3 regions of the Rhizobium sp. PAMB 3182 genome follow, and region 3 is predicted to be linked to each of the others. Evidence: predicted binding sites of a transcription regulator. Region 3 holds the regulator's gene; each other region holds the start of a gene.

Region 1 (5,811 bases), 1.7 Mb from region 3:
TGAAGACGCCGAAGCTGATGATGAAGCTCCACGAGCCGCCGAAGGTGGCAATGTTGTCGGCAAGCCGCTCGCCGAAGGTCTTGTCGGCGTCGAACGCTTCGTTCGTGTCAGTCGAAAGCGTGCGACGCTCGCTGATGTGCTTGAGCACCCGTCGTTCGGTTTCGCCGAGTTGCTCATGCGATTTGCCGAACAGTTTCTGGGCAAGGTCGATCGGTTTCATGGTGTCAACCGTCTATGGCCGATGGGCGCGGTGGATCAGGTGCCGATATCTATAGCACCGCCCCTTTCGGGGAAGAACCGCTTCAAACCGTATTCTTTGCCAAACATTATGTCATGCTGGAGGAAGCGGTAATCGCGGATCAACGGCGCCACGCCCTTCTTCTGCTGCCAGCCGGAGACATCCTTGCCGGAGGCCTGTTCCAGCATATAGCGGTCGAGGATGTCGTAGTGCTTGGACACGTCGCCAAGGAAACCGGTGTAGTAGGGATGTTCCATGCCGGCGAGCTTGAGGATGCGATAGGGCAGCAATGCTGGGCTGATCGTGCCGATGTCCTTGACCGGCCCGGTCTTGCTCGACCAGATCAGCAGCGGCGTTTCGTGTTCCCGTTTCATCTGGTCGGCGGGGGCGCGGCGCAGGGCTGTCTGCTGCTCCATGTAGCCACCGCTGACATAGGCGGTTCCGAGCGGCGGCAGATGGTCGCCGAAGAGGACGATGATCGTCTCGCGATCGCGCGTCTTTGCCCATTCCGTCAGACGCTTGAGGCTGTCGTCGGCTTCCTTGACTCCCTGGGCATAGGTGGCGATGCGCTCGCGGTCGTCTTCCGGAATGTTGCCATCGACGGAGATCGTGTTGACCTTGTAGCGGTGCGGCTCATACGGGCCATGGCCCTGCAGGGTGACGGCGAAGAAGAAGAAGGGTTCTTCGACCTCGTCGGCTTCGCGCATGATTTCCTTCATCAGCGACTCGTCGGAGGCGAAGATCCCGCGCTTTTCCATCGGCGGCATCTTGTCCTCGGACATGAACTCGTCGAAGCCGAAGTCCTTGTAGACGTTCGAGCGGTTCCAGAACCATTCCTGGAAGGGATGGATGGCGCGCGTTGTGTAGCCTTCGCTCTTGAAGAAGGTCGCGAGCGAGGGCAGGGGGCGGCGGACATACTGCTGGTAGGGAATGCTGCCCCACGGCAGGAAGGCGTTGGAGAAGCCGGTCAGCGCCTCGAACTCGATGTTCGGCGTCATGCCGCCGAATTCCGGCGAGAAGACGTGTCCTCCCTGGATCGAACGGATGAAGGGCATCGGATCGGGCGAGAGCTTCACATTCGGCAGCCGGGTCGGATCCCAGAAGGATTCACTCATCAGCACGATGACGTCAGGCTTTTGACGGTAGTTGGCCGGCACGGCGAGGCCCACAGGCTCCTTCTGGATCGCACCGATCGCATCCGGGCCGTAGCCGGCGGGCGCGGCGACGTGGGCCATCGGCACGTTGAAGAGGAAAGCAAGGATGAAACCGTTGTGCTTGTAGTTCTCCTTCTGGTCCCACATCATCGGCACGGCCTGCAGGCGGTCGCGCAGCCAGAAGAACTTCGAGTAGTCCATCATGTGGGCAAAGCCCGCGATCAGCGGCAGGGCGACGGCAAGCCGCAGGATGCGCTGGCGAGCCGAAAGCCGCGGAAAGGTGCGCCAGGCGAAAATCCAAGAGCCGATGACCGCTGCGGCGACGACGATCGTGCCCACGGCAAGCAGGATTGCGGTGAGCGGCCGGTCGCTGACGAGAGCAGGCATCAGTTCCATGATCTGCCGGCCGAACAGCATGTCGGACGGGTAGAAGGGATCGGACAGATAGAGCTGCTTCTGCGAGTTGACGACCGCCATGCCGACCAGCAGAGGCGCGAAGATCAGGATAGCCTTGTGCTCGCGGCCGAGCAGCGCGTCACCGGCCAGATAGGCAAGAAAGACGACGCCAACGGTGGTCCAGGACGGCTGGGCGAAGGTTGCGAAATAGGAGAGTGCTTCCGGCAGCGATCCGCGCGAGATCCATTCGACGACGAAGACCGTCAGGAAAGACAGGAACAGTGTCGCGAGCAGGGCCGATGCAAAAACCGTTGCCTGATGACCGCGGCGGGTAGCGGTGCCGCCTGCGTCAAGATAAGCATTCTGGGCAGGTGCACCGGATATGAAATAGGCCAAGGAAATCTCCAGATTTCACAAAAGTTTCATGCAAGCGTCATACGACTGTCATGATACTTACAGAAGGGCGCCTGAACCGAGCATGAATGAAATATTTCGTGCGTGGCAATTCTGTTGCGTTGCCGCTCGGACAGCAGGCAAAACCGGCAAATGCGAAGCACCCGGTGATCTCGCGTTGCAGGTCGGCGCAAGTCGCGCTAAACGTCGCTCATGACGACAGAAACGCCCGATCCAAAGCTCATTCGAATTGCGATTGCGCAAGGCAATCCCACGCTTGGCGACATTGCCGGCAACCTGCAAAAAGCCCGTGCCGCCCGTGCCGACGCGGCGGCGCAGGGCGCGGACCTTCTGCTCTTGACGGAGCTTTTCATCTCCGGCTATCCGCCCGAGGATCTGGTGCTGAAACCGGCGTTCCTGAAGGTCTGCCTGAAGGCGGTTGAGGAGCTGGCGGCCGACACGGCCGATGGCGGTCCGGGCGTCGTCATCGGCTTCCCGCGCCAAGGTGAAAAGGGCCGGCACAATTCGGTAGCCCTTCTTGACGGTGGCAGGATCGTTGCCGTGCGCGACAAGATCGACCTGCCGAACTACGGCGAGTTCGACGAGAAGCGCGTCTTCACCGAAGGCAGCATCACCGGGCCTTACAATTTCCGGGGCGTGCGCATCGGCATTCCGATCTGCGAGGAAATCTGGAACGATGCGGGCGTTTGCGAAACGCTGGCCGAGGCTGGCGCCGACATTCTGCTCGTGCCCAACGGCTCGCCCTATTACCGCGAGAAGCTGGACGTCCGCCACCAGGTGGCGCTGCGTCAGGTGATCGAAAGCGGCTTGCCGCTTGTCTACGCGAACCAGGTTGGCGGCCAGGACGAGCTCGTATTCGACGGCGCTTCCTTTGCCTTCAACGCCGACAAGACGCTCGCCTTCCAGATGAGCCAGTTCGAGGAAACGCTCGCCGTCACCACCTGGCGACTTGGCGAGGACGGCTGGCGCTGCGATGGCGGGCCGATGTCCAAGATACCGGAGCCGGAGGAGGCGGATTACCGTGCCTGCATGCTGGGTTTCCGCGACTATGTGAACAAGAACGGTTTCCGCAACGTCGTCCTCGGCCTGTCCGGCGGCATCGATTCGGCCATCTGTGCGGCAATCGCCGTCGATGCGCTCGGCGAAGAGCGTGTGCGCTGCGTGATGATGCCATATCGATACACCTCGCAGGACTCGCTGAAAGACGCGGCCGCCTGCGCGCTGGCGCTCGGCTGCCGCTATGACACGGTGCCGATCGAGGAGCCGGTGACAGGTTTCACCTCCGCGCTCTCCGAACTCTTCGAGGACACCGAAGCCGGAATCACCGAGGAGAACCTGCAGAGCCGCACGCGCGGCACGATCCTGATGGCGATCTCCAACAAGTTCGGCTCGATGGTCGTGACGACCGGCAACAAGTCGGAAATGTCGGTCGGCTACTGCACGCTCTACGGCGACATGAACGGCGGGTTCAATCCGATCAAGGACCTCTACAAGATGCAGGTCTATGCGCTGTCGCGCTGGCGCAACGCGCACGTGCCGCCGGGTGCCCTCGGACCGTCCGGCGAGGTCATTCCGCAGAACATCATCGACAAGGCGCCGTCCGCCGAGCTTCGGCCGGACCAGACGGACCAGGACTCGTTGCCGCCTTATCCGGTGCTCGACGACATTCTCGAATGCCTCGTCGAGGGCGAGATGTCGGTCGAGGATATCGTCGCGCGTGGCCATGATGCGGCGACCGTGCATCGGGTCGAGCATCTGCTCTACATTGCCGAATACAAGCGCCGGCAGTCCGCCCCGGGTGTCAAGATCACCAAGAAGAACTTCGGCCGCGACCGCCGCTATCCGATCACCAACCGGTTCCGCGACCGCTGATTTCGTAGTGCTTTTAGCGTTTGTTTACTCTGCAGTTTAAGCGTTCGTTGCTGCTTGCATGCTAACGTTTGCTCCACAATCAGGTGGTTGGGCATGATGTTCCCTCCGCCGGACGTGGCCTAGGGGGCAAGTATGCAGTATCGAAGTGCCAGCGTGATGGGCAGCCGGATGGTGCCGGTCATCTATCTCGCCTGTGCCGTCATCGCGGGTGTCTTTGCGGCTGCGGGCTTCATGGTCCTCGATTATTCGGTCAAGCAGGCGGAAGTCTTCGCGATCGCCAGCGAGCGCAAGCTGGTGCAGCAGGAATTCCAGCATCAGATCGATCAGGTCGCCAAGCTGCAGGCCGAACTCTCCTATTCCGACCGGACCGTTGACTATTTGCGCGCGCCCAACAGCGCTGACCTTCTTGCCGCCGATCCTACCGTTCGTTCGATATGGAGCGATCTCGGCTTTGCCTGGGTCGTCTTCACCTCCGCCGGAAACACGCCGCTGCTGGCCATCAAGGAGGGCAAGCGCGTGGAAGACAGCAGCGCCGGCGACCTGATGTTCTGGATCGACGATCTGATCTTCGAAGCGAAGCAGAAGTTTCGCGCTGCCCTGAAGGATGATGGCGGCCGTCTGTCGATCACGCGCTCGGCGCCGAATCCGGATTCGCTCGAGCTTCCGATGCCGGACATCTATGCGTCAGACATGCGGATGCTTTTCGGTGAGATGAGCATCGTGGTCGTCCAGGGCGTCGTGCCGCGCAGCCCGGACGGCGTCTTGCCATTCAACGGGCCGAGGCTCCTGATCACCGTGAAGCCGATTTCCAAGGCGATGCTTGCCGGGATGGACACGCGCCTGCATATCCGCAACCTGCATGTGGTCAGCGAAGCGGGCAAGGATCCGGCCGATGCGTCGACGCCTGTCGGCAACGGCTTTACGGATGGGCCTTATCTCGTCGCCTGGACACCGAACACGCCAGACACCTATATCTGGTCGAAGGCCGGCCCCAAGGTGGTCGTCGCCGTCCTGATCGCGCTTCTGGTCCTTGGCTATATCGCCGTACGTTTCGGCTCGGTGGTGCACGCCTTGCAGCGCAGCGAGGCGAGAAACAGCTTTCTTGCCAATCATGACGCGCTGACCGGTCTTGCCAACCGGGCAGGCTTCGATGCTGTGCTTGGCAAGGCGGCGGACGAACGGCGGCCGTTCTCCCTGATCGCCATGGACCTTGACCTCTTCAAGGCGGTCAACGACCGCTACGGACACACCGCCGGCGATGCGGTGCTGAAGGACATTGCCAACAGACTGCGCGACCGTATCGGCAAGCAGGGACTTGTCGGGCGTCTGGGCGGTGACGAGTTCATGGCGTTCCTCGATGGCGTTATCGACCGCGACGAGGTCATGGCGATCGCCACCGGCCTCGTGCGCGACGCGCAGGTTCCGGTGCTCCATGACGGCGTGATCCTTCAGGTGGGCGGCAGTGCCGGGGCGGCGATCTTCCCCAAGCAGGCGCAGTCCGTGCGCGAGCTCGTGCTGCTGGCCGACGAGGCGCTCTATGCCGCCAAGGACGCCGGACGCAACTGCGCCGTCATGTCGGGCGAGCATCCGGTGGCGGGTATCGTCAAGCAGTTCGCCTGAAAAGCCACGCCCGTCTGTCCGCTCAGTTTTCCTGATTTTCGGGCGTTTCAGTCATGTCGTCGCCGACGATGAAGGACGGGCCGACCTGACGGATATTCCGCTTTTCCGGATCATAGT
Region 2 (5,811 bases), 800 kb from region 3:
CCTTGAAGCCGCCCTTGCGCAGGAGCTTCACCGCCTCGCGGCCGTCCATGTCCGGCAGGCCGACATCCATGACCAGAAGATCGACCGGGTTGGCGCGCGCGGTCTGGATACACTTGGTTGCCGTCGCTTCCTGAAGAATGTTGAATTCGTCATAGAGCGAGAGCTGTTCCGTCAGCGTCTCCCTGAGATCGTCATCGTCATCGACCAGCAAGATGGTACGGGCTGTCATGCGTGTGCCTTTTCTCGAGCAATGGCTGACCGCCGGACGAAAAATCGTTCTGGCAAATCAGGGAATGGTGTACCGGTTTTTCCGGGATAAGGCAAAATGCCTGTCCCGATTGGAGAGCCAGCAAGGGCGAAAGTCTGTGAACAAACGGGTCAATACAGCCGGCGGAATGATAAAGCCAAGACAAAACAGCGTGATCGCCGTTCGGCGGAGCCCGCTGGACGAGCGGCGCGGCCTCCTGCGACTGGAGCATTTGACCATCCCGACCGCGCTTGGGCGGTCCGGGATCGGAAGTGGCAAGCGGGAAGGCGACGGCAAGACGCCGCGGGCGGCGATGCGGCTTCTGTACGGCTTCTACCGGGCCGACCGGATCATGCGGCCCGCGACGCGCCTCCCGCTGATTGCGCTGAAACCGGGCATGCTGTGGTGCGATGCGCCGAACCATCCCGCCTATAACCGTCTCGTCAATGCTCCGTTTCCGGCGAGCCACGAAACGTTGATGCGGGAGGATCACCTCTATGACGTCTGCCTGGTGATGGACTGGAACGTTCGCTCACGCCGGCGTGGCGGGGGATCGGCGATTTTCCTGCATCTCGCCCGCCCCGGATATCGTCCGACGGAGGGTTGCGTGGCGGTCAGCCTCACGGACATGCGTAAGCTATTGTCCATTGCCCGCTATGGAACCATCGTGAAGGTCCTTTGAGCGACGCCTAGGAGAGGCTGCGGGGCGTGACGAACCGCTCCAGCCGGCCGCTCTTCGGGGTGAGGCCCGACCAGTCCGCCTCGGAGAAGTCGATGACGGCTAGGCCAGCGGTCGGGAACTTGCGAGCGAGGTTACCCGTGTCCTCGCCGTCGCGAAGGAGCGCCAGCGCCAGATCCTGAAGTCCCGGATTGTGCCCGATCACCAGAAGAGTGGTGCACCTTGATGTCTGGCTTCGGATGACGTCTGCAATGCGTTCGGCCGGCGCTTCGTAAATGTCGCCGAGATACCCGGCGTCCGCATCTTTCGCCACATGGGCCTGAACCCGCGACCAGGTCTGGCGCGTGCGCAGAGCCGTCGAGACGATAACCCGGTCCGGTACCAGGCCTTCCCTTGCCATATATGCGCCCATTGCGGGCGCCGCCTTTTGGCCACGGGGGGCCAGTGGCCGGTCGTGATCGTCCACCCCATCCGGCCAGGCGGACTTGGCGTGTCGCAACAGCATCAGACGTGGCATATCATACCTCTCTCTTGGGCTCGGCCCGAAGGATGTGCGGCAGGGGTTATCAAATTCATGTCTTGCCCTAGGTATAGGGTCGACTTGAATTCCTTGCCGGCGTCATTCCGACTGCCGGTGCCGCCGATCCGGTGGAAAACTCAAGAGACAATCTGGAGGATCAGCATGAGCAGTCAACCAACAATCGCGCTCAACGATGGCAATTCCATTCCGCAGGTGGGCCTCGGCGTCTGGCAGACACCGGACGAGACCGCGGCGCCTGCGGTTCGTGCGGCGATAGGGGCGGGTTATCGCCATGTCGATACGGCGGCGGTCTATGAGAACGAGCGCGGCGTCGGCGAGGGCATCCGGACTTCGGGCGTTGACCGTTCCGAGATCTTCCTGACGACCAAGCTCTGGAACGACCGCCAGGGCTATGATTCGACTATGAAGGCCTTCGACGAAAGCCTGAAGCGGCTCGGGACGGACTATGTCGACCTTTATCTCATCCACTGGCCGTCGCCGCATCGCGGTCTCTTCGGTGACAGCTGGAAGGCCTTCGTCAAGCTGAAGGAGGAAGGCCGCGTCCGTTCGATCGGCGTTTCCAATTTCGGTGCCGAGCATCTGAAGCAGATCATTTCGGAAACCGGTGTCACCCCGGTGCTGAACCAGGTCGAGCTGCACCCGGATTTCCAGCAGCGTGCGCTGCGCAATGTGCACTCCGCCCTCGGTATAGCGACCGAATCCTGGAGCCCGCTGGGTCAGGGCAAGCTGCTGTCGAACGACACGATCGCCGGCATCGCCAAGAAGCACGGCCGTACGCCGGCGCAGATCATCATCCGCTGGCATATCGAGAACGGACTGGTCGTCATCCCCAAGTCGGTCAATCCGGATCGAATCGCGGAAAACTTCCGGGTCTTCGACTTCTCGCTGGATGCCGACGACATGGCGACGCTGGACGGTCTCGATTCGGCTTCCGCGCGGATCGGGCCCGATCCGGTGACCGCGACGTTCTGATCTGCCGGAGACGGCGGCTACTTGTCCACGAGCTTCAGGACCTTGTCGAACACCTTGAGGACCTGCTGCAATTCATGGCCGCGTTTGAGGATGCGGCCGTCGGTGTTGATCACCGAATATGCGCCCTGTTTTGTTGCAAGCTTGGGGTTCTTCTCGACGCGGTAAAGCGGCATTTCGCCGGATCGCTTGAAGATGGAGAAGACCGCGCGATCCTTCAGGTGATCGATCGCGTAGTCGCGCCATTCGCCCTCGCCGACCATGCGGCCGTAGATCCTGAGGATGAGATCGAGTTCTCGGCGGTGGAACGTGACAGGCAGCGAATCCTTGGCCTTGCGGTACTCCTGGAGATCGACAACGATCGGCGAAGTGCCCGACACGTTCTCCGAGCGGTAAGGCCTTTCTGTCGAATCAGTCATATCTCTCCCGCAGCATGAACATGACAACGTCATGTCAGTTTGCCCCAGATGTCGCAAAATGCAAGGGGAGCGATGGTTCCGCCGGGTAGCGCCGGTTGCGGGCCATTAATCCCGCACGCGCCGCATTTCAGTCAAAACTCAGCCGCATTTCCGGGTGACAGTGTGATCGTTGCCTGGCGCCCTAGCGCCAATCATGGTCCGGTCCTGGTTCATTGCCCCCAACCCCAGCCCCAAAATGAGCCAAGGCCGGACCACTTCCTTTCCGGAGACCGGTGGCAACCTTTCCAAAGACATGACAGGTCAGTTCTTCGCCATCACGGTGGTCGCGCCGCGTATGGCTTTCGGCGTGCCGTCCTCGGCATATTCCTGCAGCAACACTGCGCAGCCATTGCCCTTGACGTTCTTGAAGACGCTCTTGGGCAGGCTGATCTTCAGGTCGCTGCCATTCCACATGCCGACGGTCTGCACGTCCGTCACGCTGTGCCAGTAGGTCACCGTCCGGCCGTTGTTTTCACCGGCCTTGATGTCGACTGTGCGCTTGTCGTTGAAGTAGACCACCACGACGTCGGCCTTGCCGGTGCCCTTGCCGATCTCGATATCGAGTTCGTTGCCGTTCATAGCCGCGCGGACGGGAACCGTCATGCCGTCGCCATCGGCTTGCTGCTTCGTCAATCGCGCGTTGATGCCGGCAACGTCGGAGCCGATGATGTGGTCGCGTCCGTTGAGGACCGCCTGCGGCGTGTAGACGCCGCTGCGGCCGAGCGTCTTCGCGTAGCCGTACTGGCGAGCCGTAAAGGCCGGTGCGCTCATCGTGTCGGGCCAGCCGAGCGAATTCCAGTAGTCGACATGGTAGGACAGGCCGACAATGTCCCCCTGCTGGATCAGCTTGCCGAGCGCCGCGTCGGCAGGCGGACAGGAGGAGCACCCTTGAGAGGTGAAGAGTTCCACGACGCCTTTCGGCGTGCCGTCGGCATTTGCCAGTCCGCCCGACAGCAGCAGCGCTGTCAGTGCAGTCATGATCGTTTTCATGTTCATTCCCTGTGAGGCGGGCATGGCGCCGCCTCTTCTATCCGAGTGATTATCCTGAACATAGTGAAGGCGCGCTTCAACAGGAATTCACTTTGGGGTGAGCGTGGCGAGAGTGAATATCGATCGCCAAGGCACGCACTCCCTTGCGTACCTGAGCTGGATAGGCGAGCCTCGACGGGAAGTCATGTTCCCACGAGAATACAGAGGAGCTGCCATGCCCGTCATCCGACTGGCCGACGCCATAGTTGAGCGTCCCGACCCATCCAATTCCGATCCGGAGCTTGGCACCTATTGGGCGGCGCTCTTCAGCGACACTGGGGGCCTCACCCAGTTCGGCGCCTTTCTCGAGGTGCTGCCGCCGGGTTCGAAATCCTCCCACCAGCATTGGCATGAGTGCGAAGATGAATTCGTCTATATGCTGGAAGGCGAGGTGGTGCTGCTGGAGGGTGACACGGAGACAGTCATGAGGCCCGGGGATGCTGCGACCTTCAAGGCCGGCGTTGCGCTCGGCCACCGGCTGGAAAACCGGTCGACCGCCGATGCGCGCTATCTTGTCGTTGGGACGCGGTCCCAGAATGATATCGTGCATTATTCCACCAAGGACCGGCTGCTGACGAAAACGGACGGCCGGAAAGTTCTGACCGACCGGGCGGGAAATCCCATAACCCCCTAGCGGTCATGCTTCGGGGTATTGCACCTTGTCCGTCCCGGCCATGGGTGAACGTTGCTCCGCCGGCCGGGCCCGCAGGGTGCGGTTCCGGCCGGCTGCCTTGGCGCTGTAGAGCGCCTCGTCGGCGCGCTTGAAGACATCCCGCAGCCATTCGGTTCCGCGTGTTTCGCTGACTCCGAAACTCGCCGTGATGCCGCCGCGCGCAAGCGGTTCCAGCCTGAGATTCTCCATCGCTTTCCTGACACGCTCGGCGATCTGCCAGCCCTCGTCCAGCGGTGTATCTGGCAGCACCATGCAGAATTCCTCGCCGCCGATGCGGGCCGCGATGTCGAAGCTGCGCAGACAGGTGCGCAAGACCTCGCCGGTCGCAACCAGCACGCTGTCGCCGACGTCGTGCCCGTGGCGATCGTTGATCGATTTGAAGTTGTCGAGGTCGAACAGCACGACGGACAGCGGCTTGCCGCTCCGTCCCGCCTTGGCGATTTCCTCCTCCAGCCGTTCCGTCAGCCACCGGCGATTGCCGAGGCCGGTCATATCGTCGGACAATGCCTGCCGGCTGAGCCTTTTCACCGTCGCGCCCATGTCCCGGGTCATCGCGTCGATCGCATCTGAAAGGACGCCGATCTCGTCCTCCCTGCCGGGGCATGACGGGCTCCAGGGCGCGCCACCGGGCTGATGGGCGCGCAGCGCCGAGGCCATGGCGCGCAGGGGACGCAGATAGATATTGAGGATCACGAGACAGGAGACCGTGCCGACGAGCGTGGCGGCCGTCAGCAGTATGAGGATGCTTTTCGTATCCAGTGCAAAGCCGAAGGAGAGATAGGCGACGGCGGCAATCAGGGGCAGGTGAATGCAGGCGAAGCAGGTGACGAATATCTTCAGCGTCAATGACTTGCGAAGAATCCGCGTGACAGAACTCAAAGCTGGCATAATCGGTGAGTGACCTTCCCGTATTGTCTGTCCCAAGCCCTGTCGCCGGCCCAAACTAGGGGCCGGTATTTACCGAATTGCTAATAAGCGAACGGAAATTTTAACGACAAGCGCCATCCGGCATATTCGTCCACAGCCGTCATCCGGCAAGGGCAGCGGCGGCGCTGTGATTGATATTAAACCATGTGGTTGACTATTTTCTGCGGCCATGTATATTCAACCGCATGGTTAAGCAACAAGATCCTGAGCTCGATATCATCTTCCACGCCCTTGGCGACGCAACGCGTCGCCGGATGCTCGGCGACCTGATCGATGGCGAGAAGACCG
Region 3 (5,811 bases):
GAATTCACCGAAGCGGACGGCGAAATGTACACGTCCTCGCTGATCGCTCTCGGCCTGATCCTCTTCATCATTACCTTCATCATCCTTGCCATCGCGCGCTACATGCTGATGCGCATCGAGAGCAAGAAGGGAGCCTGACCGATGTCCTCGATCTATCCCCGTCGCAAGATCAAGAATACCGTGATGATGACGCTCTGCGTCGTCGCCGCCGGCATCGGCATCATCTGGCTTGCGCTCATTCTCGGCGCGCTGGTCTACAAGGGCGCCGCCGGTCTGAACCTGCAGGTCTTCACCGAAATGACCCCGCCTCCGGGTGAGGAGGGCGGTCTTCTGAACGCCATCGTCGGCAGCTTGATCGTGACCATCATCGCGATGTTCGTCGGCACGCCGATCGGCATCCTGGCCGGCACCTACATGGCCGAGTACGGCCGCTTCAGCAAGCTGACCATGGTCGTGCGCTTCATCAACGACATCCTGCTGTCGGCACCCTCGATTGTCGTCGGCCTGTTCATCTATGAGATCGTGGTGCGCCCGATGGGCCACTTCTCGGCGCTGGCCGGATCCTTCGCGCTCGCCGTCCTGGTCATCCCGGTGGTGCTGCGCACGACGGAGGACATGCTGAGCCTCGTGCCGAACGCGCTGCGTGAAGCCGGTACGGCGATCGGCGCACCGCGCTGGATCGTCATCCGCTCGGTCGCCTACCGCGCCGCTTCGTCGGGCATCGTCACGGGCATCCTGCTCGCCGTCGCCCGCATCTCCGGCGAAACCGCGCCGCTTCTATTTACCGCGCTCAACAACCAGTTCTGGAGTTCCAACCTTAATGCTCCGATGGCGAGCCTGCCGGTGACGATCTTCCAGTTTGCCCTCAGCCCCTATGAAGAATGGCAGCAATTGGCCTGGACCGGCGCATTGATCATAACCATGACCGTCTTGGGTTTGAGCGTAATTTCCCGTAGCCTGACCGGACGCAGAGAGGACAGATGAGCCAGATGCTTTCCCTAGACAAAGTCGCGCCACAGAAGGCCGCCGAAAAGACGAAGATCGAGATCAAGAATCTCAACTTCTACTATGGCAACAGCAAGGCCCTGAAGGACATCAGCCTGTCCCTGCCGGAGCGCAGCGTCACGGCCTTCATCGGTCCGTCGGGCTGTGGCAAGTCGACCCTGCTGCGCGTCCTGAACCGGATCTACGAGCTTTATCCGAAGCAGCGCGCCGAGGGCGAAGTGCTGATCGACGGCGAGAACATTCTCGACAAGTCGAAGGACCTGAACCTGCTGCGCACCAAGGTCGGCATGGTGTTCCAGAAGCCGACCCCGTTCCCGATGTCGATCTACGAGAACATCTCCTTCGGCATCCGCCTGTACGAGAATCTCAACAAGAGCGAGATGGACGAACGGGTGGAAGCTGCCCTGACCCGCGCCGCCCTGTGGAACGAGGTGAAGGATAAGCTGCATGCCAGCGGCCTCAGCCTGTCCGGCGGCCAGCAGCAGCGCCTCTGCATCGCCCGCACCGTTGCCGTCAAGCCGGAGATCATCCTGCTCGACGAACCGGCCTCCGCTCTCGACCCGCTCTCGACCGCCAAGATCGAGGAACTGATCGACGAGTTGCGCGCCGACTACACCATCGTCATCGTCACGCACAACATGCAGCAGGCTGCCCGCGTCTCGCGCCAGACCGCCTTCATGTATCTCGGCGAGCTGGTTGAATTCGACGAGACCGCGAAGATCTTCACGTCTCCGAAGGAAAGCCGCACGCAGGACTACGTCACCGGTCGCTTCGGCTGAGCCGCAGCCGCGCTGAAGCCTGCCTCAAGATATCAGGGAACACCAAAATGCCCTCGACACAACAGCATCTCATGTCGGCCTACGACGATGAATTGAAGTTCCTGCAGCGCCGGATCTCCGAAATGGGTGGTCTCGCCGAGCAGATGGTCAGCGAATCCGTGCAGGCGCTGGTCACCGGCGACCTGGCACTTGCCCAGAAGCTGATCTCCGACGACGTCGTCCTCGACGTTGGCGAGCGCGAAATCGGCGACGCCGCCGTCGTCACGATCGCCCGTCGTCAGCCGGTTGCGGCCGACCTGCGCGAAATCATGGGTTCGATCCGCATCGCGGCCGACCTCGAGCGCGTCGGCGACCTGGCGAAGAACATCGGCAAGCGCGTCATCGCCGTGCAGGGCACGGGTGTTCCGCGCAAGCTCGCCCGCGGTCTCGAGCATCTGTCCGAGCTTGCCTCGGTGCAGCTCAAGGAAGTGCTTGACGTCTATACCAGCCGCTCGGCGGAAAAGGCCAAGTCGATCCGCGACCGCGACGAGGAGATTGATGCGATCCACACCTCGCTGTTTCGCGAACTCTTGACCTACATGATGGAAGATCCGCGCAACATCACCACCTGCACGCATCTTCTCTTCTGCGCCAAGAACATCGAGCGCATCGGCGATCACGCGACGAACATCGCCGAAACGATCTACTACATGACGACCGGCAGCCAGCCGGAAGGCGAGCGTCCGAAGGACGACAACACGTCCACCATGGGCGTGACGTCCGAGTGACGGCTCGATAAGTTGGAGAACCGTGAATGGTCCCGAAAATAGCGGTTGTTGAAGACGAGGAAGCTCTGAGCGAGCTTCTTCGCTACAATCTGGAATCCGAGGGCTACGAGGTCGAGGCGATCATGCGCGGCGACGAGGCGGAAATACGCCTCAAGGAGCGCGTGCCCGACCTTCTGCTTCTCGACTGGATGCTGCCGGGCGTTCCCGGCATCGAGCTTTGCCGTCGCCTGCGCATGCGCCCGGAAACGGAGCGCCTGCCGATCATCATGCTGACGGCACGTGGCGAGGAAAGCGAACGCGTCCGCGGTCTTTCGACCGGCGCCGACGACTATGTCGTCAAGCCGTTCTCGATGCCTGAACTGATGGCCCGCGTCCGCGCCATGCTGCGGCGCGCGCATCCGGAAGTTCTCTCCGCCGTCCTTCGCTGCGGCGACATCGAGCTCGACCGGGAAACGCATCGCGTCCACCGCAAGAGCCGCGAGGTCCGCCTCGGCCCGACCGAGTTCCGGCTTCTGGAGTTCCTGATGGCCTCTCCGGGCCGCGTGTTCTCGCGCTCGCAGCTGCTGGATGGGGTCTGGGGCCACGATATCTATGTCGACGAGCGCACGGTCGACGTGCACGTCGGACGTCTGCGCAAGGCGCTGAACTTCTCCAACATGCAGGACGTCATCCGCACCGTTCGCGGTGCCGGCTATTCCATGGAAGTCTGAGCTTCGACCAGTCCGCGCTCCGGAAATTTAAAGCCCCGCCCATTGCCGGCGGGGTTTTTCATTTGGCCGAAGTGCGGATGCGGAAACGAAAAACGGGCCCCGAAGGCCCGTTCATCATGATCAGTCGATTGACGCCGCAGCAATCAGTTCGCGGCCGCCGCGCGACGACGGTCGCTGCTGGTCGGCTGGTAGGCGAGGCGGGCGTGATAGTTGCAGTAGGGAGATGTGTCCGGGGACTCGCAGCCGCAGAAGTGGAAGTCGTCCTGCAGCGGATCGCCGACCGGCCATTTGCAGGTGCGCTCGGTCAGTTCGGTCAGGGCCAAGCGGCGGGAGATCGGCACGACGACGTTCGAGGCAGGAACGTATCGGAGTTCCTGGATCGCGTTGATCTCGACCTCTTCCTTCAGTGCCGTGGCGCCGGCCGTACGGGTGACGGTGCGGGTCGTGACGCGGGCCGCGTAGTTCGGAGCCTTCGGGGCGGTGACGGCTCTCTTGACCGTGCGCGCTGCCGAGGATGCGCCGCCGGACTTGGCCCGTCCGGGAAGATTGAGACGGTGAACCTTGCCGATGACGGCATTGCGGCTGACGCCACCGAGTTGTGCGGCGATCTGGCTGGCGCTCAGCCCATCCGCCCACAATTTCTTAAGCTTTTCAACGCGTTCGTCTGTCCAATTCATTGGGTCTTCTCCGCCTGCAGTCCAATGCATGGCAGAATCCTTCACCGTGTCCCGAATTCCTCCGGGACGGAGTACGCCTCTTGTACTGCCGGGTGACTTTTTTCCGCCAAGCGCAAATTCTTAATGCACGTTTAACCTAGTGCCAGCCTGACTCCGTGACAAGAGTCGCCGGAATCATCGTGATTCGATTTCGCAGTTTTCCCCAACTTGCTTCTTTTCACTTTTTTGCCTGGCGATGGATGCGAGGCCATCCTTCGAATTTGATGCGGGCGCCGCGATCGCCTGATTTTACAGGTGATTTGTTGACATCGGCGACCTATATGATGATAGTGCGGCAACCGCCCAAAAGGCGGTCTTTTTTATTTGTGCCCAGCCAACAAAGCCCAGGAAAGGTCAGCGCCATGGCTCAGAACGGTCCGCTCTACGATACCTATGCAAGAGCACCTCTGCGCTTCGAGCGAGGCGAGGGGATCTGGCTCGTCACCGAGGACGGCCAGCGCTATATCGACTTCGCCGCCGGCGTTGCCGTGAATTCGCTTGGCCATGCGCATCCGCATCTGGTCGAGGCGCTGACGACGCAGGCCGGCAAGGTCTGGCACCTGTCGAACGTCTACGAGAACCCCGGCCAGGAAAAGATGGCCGCGCGCCTCTCCGCCGCGACCTTCGCGGACAAGGTGTTCTTCACCAATTCGGGCGCCGAGGCGCTGGAATGCGCGATCAAGACGGCCCGGCGCTACCAGTATGCCAACGGACATCCGGACAAGTTCCATATCATCACCTTCGAGGGCGCGTTCCACGGCCGTACGCTCGGCACGATCGCGGCTGGCGGTAACGCGAAATATCTCGAAGGCTTTGGCCCGAAGGCGCCCGGCTTCGACCAGGTTCCTTTCGGCGATCTCGATGCCGTCAAGGCCGCGATCACGGACGCGACCGCGGCCATTCTCGTCGAGCCCGTACAGGGCGAGGGCGGTGTCCGGCCGGCGTCCAAGGAATTCCTGCAGGCTTTGCGCGCTATCTGCGACGAGCACGACCTGCTGCTGATTTTTGACGAGGTGCAGACCGGCGTCGGCCGCACCGGCAAGCTCTTCGCCTACGAGTGGGCCGGCATCACGCCGGACATCATGGCGATCGCCAAGGGTATCGGCGGCGGCTTTCCGTTCGGCGCCTGCCTTGCGACGGCGGAAGCCGCGTCAGGCATGGTCGCGGGCACGCATGGCTCGACCTATGGCGGCAACCCGCTGGCCATGGCCGTCGGCAATGCCGTCCTGGACGTCATCCTCGCCGATGGCTTCCTGGAGCATGTGCGCGACGTGGCACTCGTCTTCCGCCAGGGGCTCGCTTCCCTGAAGGATCGCTATCCCGATGTCATCGAGGATTTCCGCGGCGAAGGCCTGATGCTTGGCATCAAGGCAAAGATCCCGTCCGCGGAGCTGCTTGCTGCAATGCGCGAGCAGCATGTTCTCGGCGTGCTTGCGGGCGACAACGTCGTGCGCCTGCTGCCGCCGCTTATCGTCAGCGCGGAAGAAGCCCGCGAAGGACTGGCGCGCATCGAGCGTGCCGCCGAGGCGCTTCATTCCGCTCATATCAAGAAGTCCGCCTGAGGCGGCCAAGCGAATTCTGACAGGTTATCATGGCAGCTCCCAAGCATTTTCTCGATCTTTCCGCGGTCTCCTCGGAGGAACTCAGGGGTATTCTGAACGACGCACGCACGCGCAAGGTGGCGACGAAGGACGGAACGGCTGACAAGCCGCTTGCCGGCAAGATGCTGGCGATGATCTTCGAAAAGCCGTCCACTCGCACGCGCGTCTCCTTCGATGTCGGCATGCGCCAGCTCGGCGGCGAGACGCTCTTCCTGTCGGGAACCGAAATGCAG

The links. Region 3 encodes PhoB, which activates phosphate uptake and scavenging genes when phosphate is short. Its sites were predicted from a motif close to TGTCATNNANCTGTCAT; they were not measured.
Region 1: the regulator PhoB is predicted to act here: its motif matches at 2,220-2,236, upstream of ACU5AZ_RS19400 (LTA synthase family protein).
Region 2: the regulator PhoB is predicted to act here: its motif matches at 2,876-2,892, upstream of ACU5AZ_RS11390 (DUF2794 domain-containing protein).

The regions. Positions count from the first base shown of each region.
Region 1 covers NZ_CM128607.1:4,051,812-4,057,622, forward strand. The annotation lists gene ACU5AZ_RS19395 (DUF1003 domain-containing protein) at 1-220, opposite strand, end outside; gene ACU5AZ_RS19400 (LTA synthase family protein) at 256-2,184, opposite strand; gene ACU5AZ_RS19405 (NAD+ synthase) at 2,395-4,074, shown strand; gene ACU5AZ_RS19410 (GGDEF domain-containing protein) at 4,207-5,694, shown strand; gene ACU5AZ_RS19415 (DUF2865 domain-containing protein) at 5,717-5,811, opposite strand, start outside.
Region 2 covers NZ_CM128607.1:2,338,808-2,344,618, forward strand. The annotation lists gene ACU5AZ_RS11370 (response regulator transcription factor) at 1-229, opposite strand, end outside; gene ACU5AZ_RS11375 (L,D-transpeptidase family protein) at 366-929, shown strand; gene ACU5AZ_RS11380 (SixA phosphatase family protein) at 937-1,443, opposite strand; gene ACU5AZ_RS11385 (aldo/keto reductase) at 1,609-2,439, shown strand; gene ACU5AZ_RS11390 (DUF2794 domain-containing protein) at 2,457-2,855, opposite strand; gene ACU5AZ_RS11395 (DUF1223 domain-containing protein) at 3,156-3,890, opposite strand; gene ACU5AZ_RS11400 (cupin domain-containing protein) at 4,099-4,557, shown strand; gene ACU5AZ_RS11405 (GGDEF domain-containing protein) at 4,561-5,442, opposite strand; gene ACU5AZ_RS11410 (ArsR/SmtB family transcription factor) at 5,709-5,811, shown strand, end outside.
Region 3 covers NZ_CM128607.1:1,534,434-1,540,244, reverse strand. The annotation lists gene pstC (phosphate ABC transporter permease subunit PstC) at 1-138, shown strand, start outside; gene pstA (phosphate ABC transporter permease PstA) at 142-984, shown strand; gene pstB (phosphate ABC transporter ATP-binding protein PstB) at 981-1,784, shown strand; gene phoU (phosphate signaling complex protein PhoU) at 1,832-2,551, shown strand; gene phoB (phosphate regulon transcriptional regulator PhoB) at 2,578-3,261, shown strand; gene ACU5AZ_RS07650 (GcrA family cell cycle regulator) at 3,405-3,938, opposite strand; gene ACU5AZ_RS07645 (acetylornithine transaminase) at 4,340-5,539, shown strand; gene argF (ornithine carbamoyltransferase) at 5,569-5,811, shown strand, end outside.